Synechococcus elongatus PCC 6301: one gene and its partner. The protein of the gene in region 1 interacts with the protein of each later gene in a pairwise test. Links are inferred from orthologs where the notes say so. Each region holds a gene or a part of one and is shown in the gene's direction. Other genes may lie near its edges.

Region 1 (7,220 bases):
ATGGTCTCGCCTGGGCCACATTGCTCTGTCAGCGGCGAAGGGTAACGCCCGTGATAGAGCGATGGTAGCAAGGGAACAATCTGCCACCAGTGATTGATCGAGAGACTATAGAGATCGAGTCGTTGATCATCGATCGCAGCATCGTGGGCGACGGAGAGCCCACCGCCGTAGTAGCGACCATTGCCAACTGCAATCTGGACAGTTTTAGTCTGGAGCCGGCGATCGCCAATCTGAATCTCGGCGCGAAAAGGGCGGAAACGCCAGAGCGATCGCAGAGCGACGAGAGCGTAGGCCAGGACACCCCAACGGCGCTTGACGCCCGAGGTCAAGCCCTGGGTAATTTTGACGCTCAGCCCCAAACTAGCGACGTTAAAAAAGTAGTAACCGTTGACCCAACCGAGGTCGACGGCTTGGGTTTGCCCTCGGGCAATGACTTGGCAGGCTTGACTGAGATCCGTCGGTAGGGCCAGGGTGCGAGCCAGATCATTCGCGGTACCGAGGGGCAAAACTCCTAAGGGAAGCTGCGTTTCAACAAGCCCTCGGGCTGCGGCGTTGAGGCTGCCGTCGCCGCCCCCAATAATGACCAGATCGACGCGATCGCGGTGGGCTGTAATTAGCTCCGAATAATCACTGTGACGATCGAGGTAGGGTTGAACCAACTCAAACCCAGCCGCTTCCAGCTGCGCGATCGCTGGTTTGAGCAGCTTACGACCTCGGCGCGATCGCCGATTAACGAGCAAGAGGGCACGTTGCTTCAGAACATTGCTCCTTAACAAGAAGGCCCAGACTGAATGGTCAGATGCCTCTAGGGAAACACACTCCAGTTTGATCGGCTGTCAAGGCTCATCGGGAACGGCCAAAAGCGGGGTCGAGGGACTGCCTGACCCCGCCGATCTGGGCGGTCGCCTAGAGTCCTAGGTCAGCGAGGATGTCGCCGGCATGGGTGTCCGTTTTGACGCTGTCGTAGACGCGAATAATTTGGCCTTCGCCGTCAATCACGTAGGTGACGCGCTTGGCGTAGCCGCCGCCATCGACATCGTAAGCCTGAGTGATGCTGCGATCGGGGTCCGCCACCAGCGGGAAGGGCAAGCTGAACTTGGTCTTAAATTGTTCGTGGGAGCTGGAATCATCCGTGCTGACGCCCAAGACAATAATGTCTTTACCTTGGTAGGCGCTGTAGGAATCACGGAAGCTGCAAGCCTCTTTGGTGCAGCCAGGGGTATCGTCCTTCGGATAGAAGTAGAGAACGATCGTCTTGCCTCGGAATTGCGAGAGCTGAATGCTCTGGCCCGCATCATCGAGAGCGGTAAAGTCGGGTGCAGCAGTACCTACAGTCAAAGCCATCGTGCAAATCCAAGCTTTTGGCGGCGATCGTAGCACTGCCAGCCCGGCAACTTCAGTTGTTTAGAACTGACTGCGCCAGCATTTCTAGCGGCAGTCCATCGGGATAGGCGGCACGGCCCCGAATCTGCTGGAGTTCGGCAGGGGGGAGCTGAAAGCCCAGTTTTTTGCCGAGGGCTTGAATCACATCGGCATGGTCAATGATGCCGGCGACCGCGCCACTGGGAGTCAGAACTGTGACGTAGCTGGGCTGGGCTGTTTGCAAAGCAGCGATCGCTTGGGCTAGATTGGCCGTCTCGGGCAGCGCAGGCAAGCGGTCGAACGGTTCTGCTAAATCCGTTAAGGTCAGCCGATCCCACTGCGATCGCTCAGTTTGCCGCAGGGTCGCTAAGCTAATCCGACCCCGATAGCGCCCGTCACTAGCCACAAAGTAGGCAAATCCTTCCTGCTCTTCAGTGATCAGCAGCTCCGCAAACTGCCGTAAGGTCAGTGATCCTTCCAGCACCCGATAGCGACGACTCATCGCTTCGCTGGCGCCGATCGCCAGGATCGCCTGTTGCAAGGTGGTGGTGCGATCGTAGGCCGTGGCATTACGCCAGCCAAACCAGCCCAACAGCGCCAGCCACACGCCGCTAAAACCGCCGGGCCCCAAAAACCAGCTAAATAGCCCGATCGCCATGGCAATCGCACTGAGAATCCGACCTGAGTTCGCAGCCCAATGCACCGCCCGATAGCGATCGCCCGTCACTTTCCAGGCGATCGCCTTGAGCACCTGACCACCATCCAAGGGCAACCCCGGGATGAGATTAAACACCGCCAAGATAAAGCTCAGTCGCCCCAGATTGAGAGATAAAACTTGCGCTGGTGAACCTGCTGGCCACCACAGCTGACTGATCAGCAGTAACAACGCCAAGGCAAAGCTGACCAACGGCCCCGCGATCGCGACCCAAAAAGCGCCCCCCGGGGTCCGCGACTCGCGCTCAATGGCCGCGACACCACCAAAGAGGAAGAGCGTGATCGAGCTGACGCGAATCCCTTGGGCGCGGGCAATCAGACTGTGCCCCAACTCATGGGCCAAGACAGAGGCAAACAGCAGCAAGGCCATGACGAGGGCAGCCCCCCACAACAGCCCCGGCGACCAAGTCGGCTGCTGCGATCGGAAGGTTTCGGAATAGCTGAACGTGACGAGTGCCACGATCACAAACCAAGAAGGATCGATCCTGAGCGGGATGCCCAAAATGGAGCCAATCCGCCAGCCACTTTGCATGCACTTTGCTCCGAGCCTGCAGTTTCACCTTAGCCGAAGCCCTCTGGCAGCTTCAGTAACGGCTGTTTTGAGCCGCAATCCAAACAGCAATCACTGGCGCGAGGATCCACAACAAAAGCCCCATGCCATCAGCAACGAGTCCCATCCAAGTGTGATGGCTAAGAAAGGTCGGCAGATCCGCCAGTAGCAAGCAAGCGATCAGGCTGGCTGCGATCGCCAGGAACCACCCTTTTTCCATTCTCCTGATCTAGCACGATCCCTAGAGTGTGCTCTAGGGTTGGCTTTTGGGATAAGTAATACTACTTATCAGCGCAGGGGAATGGTGGACTACGGAACTAGGCACAGGTCCTGCTCTGAAGCACTGTCAATGAATGCGCTCGAGCTGCCAGAGGATTTGATTGCCTTCACGGCGATCGCGCTTCACCCGCCAGTTGCGCCAAATCCACTCTTCGCCCCGACTGGTGACCGCACTGGCGTTGACATCCATCAGGTCAGCCAGCTCTGAACTCGTGATCAAAAATTGCTGCTCAGCAATTGCTGCAGCAATTTGCAAGCAGTCCAGCACATCGCGCAGGCGTTGACTGCGATCGCGAGGGTTACTGCTCCACTCTTGGGTCACAACTTCAGGCATCCGAACGGGCTCCTGCTGCGGTTGCCCCGATTGTAGTGGTGCATCAGACCGTTGGCAGAGTGGTAACGGACGTTGCTGAGCAAAACTACGGGCAATTTGATCGCAACGCTCATTGCCCGGATCGCCGCTATGGCCGCGCACATATTGCCATTGCGCTGCGGGTGAATTGAGGTCATCCAAGTGCATCCATAAGTCCTGGTTGAGCACCGGCTTACCCGCCGCCGTTTTCCAACCCTTGCGCTGCCACCCCTTCAGCCATTGGGTGATCCCTTTGATCACGTATTCGCTGTCGGTGTAGAGGGTGACGGGTTGCTGGTCAGAGTGATCGCGCCAGAACTCTAAGGCCGCGATCGCAGCCTGCAACTCCATCCGGTTATTAGTTGTGGCAGCGTCACGCCCACCCAGCTCTTGCACCGTGCCATCGGCAAATTGAATTTGCACCCCCCAACCGCCCGGCCCTGGATTGCCCGTACAAGCGCCATCGGTGTAAAGGCGGAGGATGGCATCAGACATTGGCATTCCCAAGTAATCTTTCGATTGTCGCTGAGGTCGTCGTCTCGTCTCAAACCTGCGATCGCGACGGCGGATTACTTTACCGCTGTTGAAAAATTTGCAAAAAGCAACGGCGGTAGCAAAATCGCCATCGACTCCTAGAGTTAAATCAGCAGCAGCCCACAGTTCCGAGGTGAACAGCGATGTGCGAACTCCTGGGGATGAGTGCCAACACCCCCACTGATCTCTGCTTTTCGTTCCGGGGATTTTCGGCCCGAGGTGGCCGGACAGGAGAGCATCGCGATGGCTGGGGCTGTGCATTTTATCTGGGCGATCGCCTACTGCGGGTGCGGGACCCAGAACCAGCGGCCGAGTCGCCCCTCGCCGATGTATTTCGCAAAATCCCGATTCGATCCAAGCTAGCCCTTTCGCATATTCGCAAGGCGACGCAAGGCACGATCGATCGCCGCAATTGCCACCCCTTTTCCCAGCGACTGGGCGATCGCGAATGGGTGTTTGCGCACAATGGCCATATCGACTTTGACCTGCTGCGCGATCGCTGTCCTCTGGGGCGCTACCAGCCCCAAGGCGAGACCGATAGCGAACATCTGTTCTGCTGGATCCTCGATCGCCTTACCCACTTAACAGAACCGCAGCCCGAGCAAGTGCTACCGATTCTGCGCGACCTCAGCGATCGCTTTCCCAGCCCCAGCATCGTCAACTTTCTATTGGGCGACGGCCGCTACCTCTACGCCCATTGCTCAACAGCTTTAGCGTGGGTGACGCGGCGCTATCCCTTCACCCGAGCCAGCTTGATCGATGAAGATCACGCGATCGATTTCTCTGGCTGCACCAGTCCCAGCGATGTAGTCAGCATCATTGCTACCCGCCCCCTCACCCAAGACGAGGTTTGGACGGTTCTCAAGCCGGGTGATCTGCTGGTTCTAGCGGAAGGCGAGGTTGTAGCACCATCGGCAACCCACCCGATCGCGATCGCCTCATAAGACAGTTGAAAAGAATGGGGTGAATCGGCAGAGTCCTAGACCGAATTGCGCAAGCTAGTTGCACAACTTGGCTGGTGTCGTCTCGTGAAACCCGATCGCCCGCTCCAGATCATCAGCCTTTGGAGTAGCTTCCTGCTGGGGATCCTTTTTCACACCCAGCTCGGGCTGATGCCGCTCTTTCACGGCCGCACAGTTGTGGTCGAGAGCCAACAGACCGACCAAATTCTCGGCGGGATCTTTTGGGGGATGCTGATCTTTTTTGCAATCCCGATGTTGCTCATTGCCATGACAGCCGAGCGCCGCGATCGCCCCTACCGTCGCTGGCATTTCGGCTTCACCGTTCTCTATTCCGTTCTCAACTTTTCCCATCTCTTGGCAGATATTGCCGTACAACCGGTCGTTGCTCACCAAATCTTTCTAATGGGGTTGCTTTTTGCGATCGGGCTGAAGCTCAATCAAGTTGCCTGGGCCTGGTTGCGGGAAGCCTGACAATCAGGATCGCTAGCTGGAAGTTCGTCCATTGCAGGCGAGATCGTTGGGCTGGCTGAAGAACATCTGGCCGCTGCGCTGGCTGCACACCCTCGCCATCCCGTAAGCTACAAGCAGGGTGATGGAGCTCACCTCAACCGCGCACTCGGCATGGCCCGATCGCTGATGGCTCCTACAGTTCTGGCTAGGGCAAGATCTGTAGCGAGTGCATCGTTCAAGCTTTTCCCTAGCCACACACGCAAGCTGAATTGAAGGAATCAGCGTGATGTTGGCGAATTGGATTGGAATTTTATTGGGCGGCTTTTTGGCCGGTCAAATCGCGCGTCGGTTGGGTGCCCCAGCGCTAATTGGCATGATTCTCTGGGGTATCGTGTTGGGGCCGCAGGTTAGTCAGTGGTTGAGCCCTGCAGTGCTTGACCAGGCAGGCATCTGGCGCACCTTGGCAGTGATGGTCATTCTGGTCAAGGCAGGTCTGGGACTAGAGCGGGACAAGCTGGTCCAGCAAGGCTCAGTCGCGCTGCGTTTAGGGATTTTGCCCGCGGCCTGCGAAGCCGTAGTGATTGCGATCGCGGCACATTATCTGCTGAATTTTGACTGGCTCACAGGGCTGCTGCTGGGGTGTGTGATTGGGGCGGAATCACCCGCAGTGATCGTTCCAGGCATGCTGCGGCTCAAGCAACTGGGACTAGGGGTTCGCAAGGGCATTCCCGATGCAATCTTAACGGGGAGCGCCCTCTCAGATGTCTTGCTGCTGTTGGTGTTTAGTCTGCTGCTGGCGCTGCTGACCCAAGGCAATGCGCACATTTGGACGCTACCGGGGTTGGGGCCAGTCAATCCTTGGCTGTTGCTGCCGTTGCAAGTGCTTCTGCAAGTTAGCTTGGGTGCCGTCTTGGGCTTCGTTGTGGCGCGACTGCTGGTTCGCATGCTGGGTCCCCAAAACTGGACCCAAACCCTGACCCAAGACACGTTGGTCACAGCTGCGATCGCGCTGGGTTTAGTCCTTGCCGCCGAGCAGCTCCCGATTTTTTCCGGCTATTTAGCCGTGATGGTCTTGGGTTATTTCGTGGTGGAGCTGTATGCCCCGTTAGCGCGTCGGCTACGGCAGGGCTTCGATAGTCTCTGGGCGATCGCCCAAATTGCCCTGTTTGTTCTGCTCGGAGCGGGTTTACCCCTAACCGCGCTGGCAAGTCTCTGGTTGCCAGGTCTGCTGATCTTGGTTCTAGGAACGCTGCTCGGTCGCAGTATCGGTTGGGCGCTCTCCACTTGGGGCAGCAACTGGAACTGGCAGGAGCGCAGTTTTCTGCTCGCTGGCAATTCGGCTAAAGCGACGGTACAAGCCGCGATTGGGGGTGTTCCCCTTGCCGCAGGGCTACCGGAAGGTCAGAGCATTCTGGCGATCGCAGTGCTGTCGATCGTAATTACCGCGCCCTTGGGAGCTTGGGCAATTCCGACCTTTGCCCCTCGCCTACTCAGTCGCGATCCGGTAGATCCCAGCCAGGTTAGTCGCGATCGCCCAGTCCGCTTGCTAGCGGCTGTCGATAGCTCACCCGTTGCGATCGCAGTGTTGCTCAAAACGGCAGAACTGGCCCGGCGTTCCGATGCAGAAGTGGCCGTGCTTCACGTCGCCCAAGTCAGTGACACACAATCGTTGCAAACCTTGCAGCGGCAGATTGAGCAATCGCTCGCTGATATTCGCTATCAGTTCTGGCTGCGGGAAGGGGCGATTCCCGAAACCATTAATCGCTGTGCCCAGGAGTGGCAGGCCGACGAAATCATTCTCGGCAAGCACGAACAATCACACCGCCCCGAAATGCGCCTCGGCTCCGTCTCGCAAGCGCTGTTGGATGTCAGCACGGTTCCCATGATTCTGGTGGAGACTGTTGCTGAGCTTCAGACTTCCTGATTCAGTTCCGTTCCCAATAGACAAAACTGTGACTCACTCTGCTGGGAGCTCAGCCCGTTGGGCTGTTTGACCCAGGCTTGGACGTGCCAGAGC
Region 2 (7,194 bases), 840 kb from region 1 along the record:
TTAGGACGCGTACGACCCATCACAACAAAACCGTTACTGGTAACGCGATCACCATCTTGGAAGTTGGTGAAGATCGGCGTGAGCTCAGCGATCGCTCCAGCACTGTCGTAGTCGAGGCGCGTAATTTGGCCAGTCCGCAGATTTGCTTGGCAATCAAAGCGAAAAGGTTGGCTGTTGCGATCAAGGACGGCATCACCCCGCAGTCCTTGCTCCGCATTGGAGATGAAGTAAGAGCGGAGACTCGCTTGCTGGAGGCGCACTTGAGGGCTCAGACGATTGCGGAGTTCCGCTTGGCAGGCTTGAACTAAGGCTGGACTGATCTCTGGGGGATTGTTTTCTGCTTGATAGTCATAGCTAATGCGCTTAACGCGGCCATTGCGGAGATTGACCTGGCAGTCAAAGGTGAAGGGCCGAAAGTTACCAGAGCGATCGAGGGTGCCTTCTCCGCTTACGCCCTGTTCATTCCTCGAGATTGGGTAAGCACGTAGCGTATCAGCGCTGAGCAGAATTCGCTGCCCAATGCGATTGGCAAGGGCCTCTTGGCAACTCCGCCTTAAGCTGTCGCTGACTGTGTCATCATTCCCAGCCGATTGATAGTTATATTCCAAGCTAACAACCCGGCCATCCCGCGTATTCAGCTGGCAATCAAATTGAAAAGGCCGAAAGTTGCCACTGCTGTCGAGATTCCCTCGGCCTCGAATTCCCTGCTCGGCATTAGAAATGAAGTAGGAAGAAAGCGTATCAGTTTGAACTTGAATGCGTTGGCCAATCCGCTCCGCTAAAGCGCTTTGACAGCGACGCAGGAGGGTGGGATTGACCTCGGCGGCCTGCACGGCCTCAGGGGGCAGGACTGCGATCGCACTTCCCCAGAGTAGGGCCGCTGTTGTTAGGGCTGTAATCCGTTGAGTCATAGCGAGTACTAGGGATCCCAGGGTCTACTGCTGCCAGCATGCCCAGTCCCCATGGGTGCTGCAACCTCCAGTTCCCATGCGGCTCTGAGGAACCTCTATCGTTGGGGGGTGGCTAGGGATGTTGGCTTGAGCCTAGGCAAGCTAGAGCGGGTAGGGCATTCTGAGGCTATATCTTCAATCTTTCGGTTTACGACCCAGTGATGAGCCCTTTAATTGCTGTGATTTCTGCCCTAGCGCTGATTCTCTATCAGGTCTTAGCGTTCAACGTCGGACGCGCTCGGGCGCGCTACCAAGTGAAACCACCGCAGGTCAGTGGGCCACCCGAGTTTGAGCGGGTGTACCGCGTTCAGCAAAACACGCTAGAGCAACTGGTCTTTTTCCTGCCCAGCCTCTGGTTGTTTGCAGGCTTCGTCAATGAAACGGCTGCCGCAAGCTTGGGCGGCATCTGGATCTTCGGCCGCATCCTCTATGCCTGGGGCTATTATCAAGCCCCCGAGAAACGAGGGCCTGGGTTTGGCATCAGTTTCTTATCCTCTGCTGTGCTTGCGATCGGCGCTTTGATTGGCGGCTTGCTCGCCTTGTTGCAACCTGCCACCTAACCTTTTCACCCCTAGCACTGGAGCCAAGAGGATGGACGCCGTGCGGCAGTCGTTTCAGCAACTGCAAAATGAGCTGCGCCGCGATTGGTGTGGGATTGAAGCAGGAGGACTAGCCAGCGACTACGACATTTTGGTCGTCCCCTCCCTCAGCCTGGATGCCCATGAGCTGCAGAAAATTTCCGGCGTCCTGTTCTACGAAGAGCGTCTCCTCTTTTCCCTGATTCGGCTACGTGATCCGCGCACCCGCGTCATCTATGTCACCTCGGAACCGTTACCACCGTTAGTGATTGACTACTACCTACAACTGCTGCCAGGGATTCCCTTTTCCCACGCTCGCGATCGCCTGCTCCTACTCTCGACTTGCGATTCCTCGCTCAAACCGCTAACCCAGAAAATTCTGGAACGCCCTCGCCTGCTAGAGCGGATTCGCCGTGCTTTGCGCCCCGGCAGTTCCTTTATGACTTGCTTCAACAGCAGTCCACTAGAGCGGGAATTATCCGTGGCTCTCCGGGTCCCCCTGTTTGCCGCTGATCCAGATTTATTGGAATGGGGCACCAAAGCCGGTAGCCGATCGCTCTTTGCAGAATGTGGGCTGCCCCATCCGGCGGGCAGTCCGCTGATGGATAGTGTGGAAGACTTGGCAGCAGCAGCAGCTGAACTCTGGCAAGACCAGCCCCAAGCTCAGCGCTTTGTGATCAAGCTCAATCAAGGCTTTTCCGGGGAAGGGAATGCGCTGCTGGATTTACGCCCGATCGCGCAACAATCACCCGATCGCGTAGGACTGACCGCTGCCAGTCAGGCGATCGCTCAGCAATTTCCGGTGATGCGTTTTCAAGCGGCTCATGAAACTTGGCAGAACTTCCAAGGACGGATCACTGATTTGGGCGCGATCGCCGAATTATTCATTGAGGGCGAAGTGAAGCGATCGCCCAGCGTCCAAGGCTGCATTCATCCGAGTGGACAAGTAGAAATCCTCTCGACCCACGATCAGATTTTGGGAGGACCGGATGGACAAATTTATTTGGGCTGCCGCTTCCCAGCCGATCCGGCCTATCGCCTGCAACTGCAAAAGTGGGGCGAGCAGATCGGTGAAGCCCTCGCTCAACGCGGGGCCTTGGAGCGATTTGGTGTCGATTTTGTTGCTGTGAATCAAGGCGGCGATCACTGGGAGCTACAGGCGATCGAGATCAACCTGCGCAAGGGCGGCACGACCCATCCCTTTATGACGCTCAAGTATTTAACCAACGGCTACTACGATCCTCAATCCGGCCAGTTTTGTAGCGAACTCGGCCAGCCAAAATACTATGTTGCCACTGACAATTTGCAATCGCCGCGCTATCGCGGCGTCTTGCCTCAAGACCTGATGGACATCATTGCCGCCAACCAACTCCACTTCGATAGCAGCACCAAAACCGGCACCGTGTTTCACCTCATGGGTTGTCTGTCGCAGTACGGCAAGCTGGGGCTCACGAGCATTGGCAATAGTCCCGAGCAGGCACAAGCGCTCTATGACGAAGTGGTTTCAGTGCTCGATCGTGAAACCGATCCGGCCACCAGCCCTGCAGGTTCGGCGCTGCCGGTGAGTTGGGCCGTCTAAGGCGATCGGGGCGCGAGTATGATCCTAAGGTCGCGATCGCGAGCACGATGGAAGCTATCCGCCACGACTGGACTCTCGAAGAAATCGAAGATCTCCTCAACACGCCGCTCCTCGAGTTAGTTCATCGCGCGCAGACGGTTCACCGCGACTATCAACCGGCTAACGCCATCCAACTGGCGACCTTGCTCAGCGTCAAGACCGGCGGTTGCAGCGAAAACTGCGCCTACTGCCCTCAGTCGGCTCACTACAACACTGAGGTCGATCCTCAGTCCACCCTGCCAATCGAAACGGTTTTAGAACAGGCAGAACGGGCCAAGGCCGCTGGTGCCAGTCGTTTTTGCATGGGCTGGGCTTGGCGGGAAATCCGGGATGGGGCGCAGTTCGACGCCATGCTGGAAATGGTGCAAGGCGTCCGCCAATTAGGACTCGAAGCTTGCGTCACCGCTGGTATGCTCAGCGATCGCCAAGCGGAACGGCTGGCTGAGGCTGGTTTGACGGCCTATAACCACAACCTCGACACCAGCCCCGAGTTCTACGGCGAGATTATTTCGACGCGCACCTATGCCGATCGCCTTGCCACGCTGGAACGGGTGCGGCAGGCCGGCATTAGTGTTTGCTGCGGCGGCATCATTGGCATGGGAGAAGGGCAGCGCGATCGCGCCGGATTGCTGCAGGTACTCGCAACCCTCAATCCTCATCCCGAAAGTGTGCCAATCAATGCCCTAGTGCCAGTTGAAGGAACGCCTTTAGGCGATCGCGATCGCCTCGATCCGTTGGATTTGGTGCGGATGTGCGCCGTCGCTCGGATTTTGATGCCCAAAGCGCGGGTTCGCCTCAGTGCGGGTCGCACCGCCCTCAGCCGCGAAGCCCAAGTCCTTTGCTTCCTGGCAGGGGCTAACTCGATCTTCTACGGCGATACCTTGCTGACCACAGCGAATCCTGTCTGTGAGGCCGATCGCCAACTGCTCGCCGACATCGGTGCCGAAGCGCTTGAAGTGGTGACGGCTTAGCTTTAACAAGTCATCACTCCCTCAAGACCAAACACCGATACAGAAAAAAGGGGTAGGTTGTCCTACCCCTTCCATCGTGGAACGCCAAGGGAAGAGCTATTGCAACACCAGTTTGACGTTGGCATTGCTTAGGCCAGGCCGTTTGACCTCGGCCAGGGTTTTATTGACGGCGTATTTTTGGTTAATGGCATTGATCAGTTCGGTCTGATTATGCTTTTTGGCGACGCCCCAGAGGTCAGCGATCAGATCAAAAGAGCCATCGCTATTGCGCGACCAGCCCAGATCGTAGTCGCCTTCCAGAGTGGCAACCAAGTCAGCCCGCACGCGCTGGCCGTTGTAGCCTCGCACGTCGGCATTTTCTTGCACCGCAATTCCGAGATCGCGCAGCGACTGCTTCAGGATCACAGCATCACTAATCTTGGTGCGAAGGGTACTGAAGTGAGACATCGGAGAGACTCCTGTATCAATGGTGGAGAGAGGGAGAGTCCCGGGTTGCCCAAAGGCAAACCAGACGGGTGAGAAACTGCTGGTCTGTTGGGATCAAACCAGCCTTCCCCCTGTTGGGATCAGGGGAGAAGCCTTTAGAACTCCAGTCGCTGATATTCAGCGACGGAGGCCGCAGCGGGTCGAGCTCGCTGTCGAGCCCAGTCCCGCAGCGCTGCCACTTGTTCATTCATGGTTTTGGAGAGGGGCAGCGTGGACTTGATTGCGGCAATGATGTCGAGCTGCGTAAATTCGCGCTCTTGGGCAAAAGCCTCATACATCGCTGCAATCAAAGCTTGTTCAATCTCGGCACCTGAAAAGCCATCCGAGACTTTGGCCAGTTGTTCAAGGTCAAAGCGATCGAGAGGACGCTTGCGCTTGGCCAAGTGAATGCGAAAGATTTCCGCTCGTTCTTCCGGCGTTGGGAGATCGACGAAAAAGATCTCGTCGAAGCGACCTTTGCGCAGAAATTCGCCGGGCAACCGTTCGACGCGGTTTGCCGTCGCCATCACAAACACCGGCGATCGCTTTTCCTGCATCCAAGTCAGGAAGGAACCGAAGATGCGACTGGAGGTACCGCCATCTGAATCTGCAGAACCCGCTGAACCAGCGAAGGCTTTATCCAGCTCATCGATGAACAGAATTGCCGGCGCGATCGATTCCGCCGTTTTCAAAGCATTGCGTAAGTTCGCTTCCGATCGCCCCACAGTCGAGCCGTCATAGACCCGACCAATATCCAGCCTCAGCAGCGGTAGTCCCCACAATCGCGAGGTTGTTTTCGCAATTAGCGACTTTCCACAGCCCGGCACCCCGAGGATCAACATGCCTTTGGGTTGGGGCAAACCGTAACTGCGTGCTTTCTCAGAAAAGGCGCCCGATCGCTGCCGCAGCCAGTGCTTCAGTTCTTCTAGACCACCAACCGCATCGAGGGTTTCATCTTCTTCGATGAACTCTAGAATGCCGTTGCGGCGAATCAGCTGCTGTTTTTCCGAGAGGATGACATCAACTTCGGCTTCAGTCAGCCGCCCCGTCGTCACTTGCGCCTTGCGGTAAACCTTTTCGGCTTCGTCACGAGTCAATCCCAAGGTTGCTTTCAGCAGTTTTTCACGACCCGATTCAGAAGGACGGGGCAGCGATCGCCGGTCGAGTTCGCGATCGAGCACGGATCCCAATTCCGCCAGATCCGGCAGCGGGAAATCGAGGACAACCACATCCTTCTCCAGCTCCACCGGCACCGTTTGCACCGGTGACATTAGGATGATTGTCTTCTCAGCAGATTTAAATTGGGCGATCGCATCCCGCAGCCATCGCGTAACAGCTGGAGACTCAATAAAGGGATGCAGGTCTTTGAAAACATAGATACCTGGCCCCTTATGACGCACCACCCACTCGATTGCAGCTTCAGGTGAGACGGTGCTGTGGTGAGCGACTTGCCGGGGCTGGCCGTATTCGATAACGCCGTGGGTCACCGTCCAGAGGAACAACTGCCGCGACCCACAAGTCTGAGCCAGCGTTGCCAGGGAGCGCTCGCTGCGTTCTTCTTCCGAAGTGATGAGATAAATCAGCGGGTACTGCGCTTGTAGCAGAATGCCCAATTCTTCGCGCATGGTGAGTTAAGACCTCGCAAAGCGACGGACAGATACCCAACAGGCTCTTGGCTTGGCCGGGAAAGCACCGGTCCCTACTTAGCAGGGAACCAGCTCTTCGTCCGAAGTGGTGGCTGTTGTAGGTGTGGGCTCAACCGTGAGGTTGGCATCATCTTGCAAAACATTGGGCTGATGCCGCAGAGAGGCTAGCTCTCCGTGCTTCAGCACGACCGGCGATGTGCAATCTGGACAGTGATAAACCCGGAAGGTGCTGCCGTGAGCGTTGGCGGCTTCTTCTACGACCTCGGAATGCTCCAGATAAAACTGAAGGGCTTTCTCAGCGATCGCAGACATCGGCTCGAGATCCACGGCTGCCCGAATTTTGAGCTGCCGATGCAGATCAGGGGGCAAATAGAACGTAACTTTTGGCTTGTCTTGCATGGAATCCGAGTGTTCTCTATACCCGGGTATGCATCGTACCATAGACGCTTTAACTGAAAAGCGTCAAGGCAGTTTAGCAGCATGCCAGCAAATAATTTACATTTAGAAATATTTTGACAATCTAAACTTGTTGTTTTCAATGCTCCAAAAACGGCAAAGGTTGCTGCGATCGCAGTAGTTGATAACAGCGATCAAACAGGGGCCTGCCTATGAAGACTGTTTGCAAGAGTTTTCGGCTGATCCCCGCTGCGTGCTAGGTTGCGAGCAGAGCGGAGGGTAGCGCAGATGGCCACCAAGACGACCGCACCAACGGGTGCCAGTTTGTCCTGGCAGGTGACAGCCCCACCTGCTGTTGATTTAGTCGTATCCCTGCCCCAGCCCTCGCTTGACTGTTTGTCGGGCACAGTCACCCTCGCGATTCGGGGTGGACGACTTCCACAAGTGCAGCCGAAATCACTCGCACTACTCGTAGATGGCCCGCACGATCTGAAGTGGGAGCAAACGCCTACAGGTTGGGTGGGTTGGCGAGAACGACCGGGTCTTACTCAGTTGCGCTGGCGGCTACCG

Evidence for each region.
Region 2: the proteins of SYC_RS10165 (region 1) and bioB interact in binary tests that used the Escherichia coli proteins (3 or more experiments, as listed by UniProt). The link is inferred for Synechococcus elongatus PCC 6301 from one-to-one orthologs.

What each region holds. Positions count from the first base shown.
Region 1 is NC_006576.1:2,051,227-2,058,446, reverse strand. What follows is about bases 2,943-5,834. They hold SYC_RS10165 (class II glutamine amidotransferase), read left to right. Parts: upstream 2,943-3,934; coding sequence 3,935-4,735; downstream 4,736-5,834. Other genes in these bases: SYC_RS10155 (cation:proton antiporter), read left to right, coding at 5,490-5,834; SYC_RS10160 (hypothetical protein), read left to right, coding at 4,781-5,224; rnhA (ribonuclease HI), read right to left, coding at 2,973-3,752. Outside these bases: SYC_RS10190 (lipid kinase), read right to left, coding at 1-740; SYC_RS10185 (peroxiredoxin), read right to left, coding at 907-1,344; SYC_RS10180 (site-2 protease family protein), read right to left, coding at 1,397-2,608; SYC_RS10175 (hypothetical protein), read right to left, coding at 2,661-2,846; more of SYC_RS10155, read left to right, coding at 5,835-7,127; SYC_RS10150 (hypothetical protein), read right to left, coding at 7,115-7,220.
Region 2 is NC_006576.1:1,207,823-1,215,016, forward strand. What follows is about bases 2,270-5,135. They hold bioB (biotin synthase BioB), read left to right. Parts: upstream 2,270-3,154; coding sequence 3,155-4,117; downstream 4,118-5,135. Other genes in these bases: SYC_RS05815 (peptide ligase PGM1-related protein), read left to right, coding at 2,270-3,107; SYC_RS05825 (DUF1257 domain-containing protein), read right to left, coding at 4,214-4,564; SYC_RS05830 (stress-responsive protein Ycf46), read right to left, coding at 4,699-5,135. In the rest of the region: SYC_RS05805 (hypothetical protein), read right to left, coding at 1-911; SYC_RS05810 (MAPEG family protein), read left to right, coding at 1,112-1,510; more of SYC_RS05815, read left to right, coding at 1,542-2,269; more of SYC_RS05830, read right to left, coding at 5,136-6,207; SYC_RS05835 (hypothetical protein), read right to left, coding at 6,286-6,627; SYC_RS05840 (pentapeptide repeat-containing protein), read left to right, coding at 6,913-7,194. UniProt on the Escherichia coli protein: Catalyzes the conversion of dethiobiotin (DTB) to biotin by the insertion of a sulfur atom into dethiobiotin via a radical-based mechanism.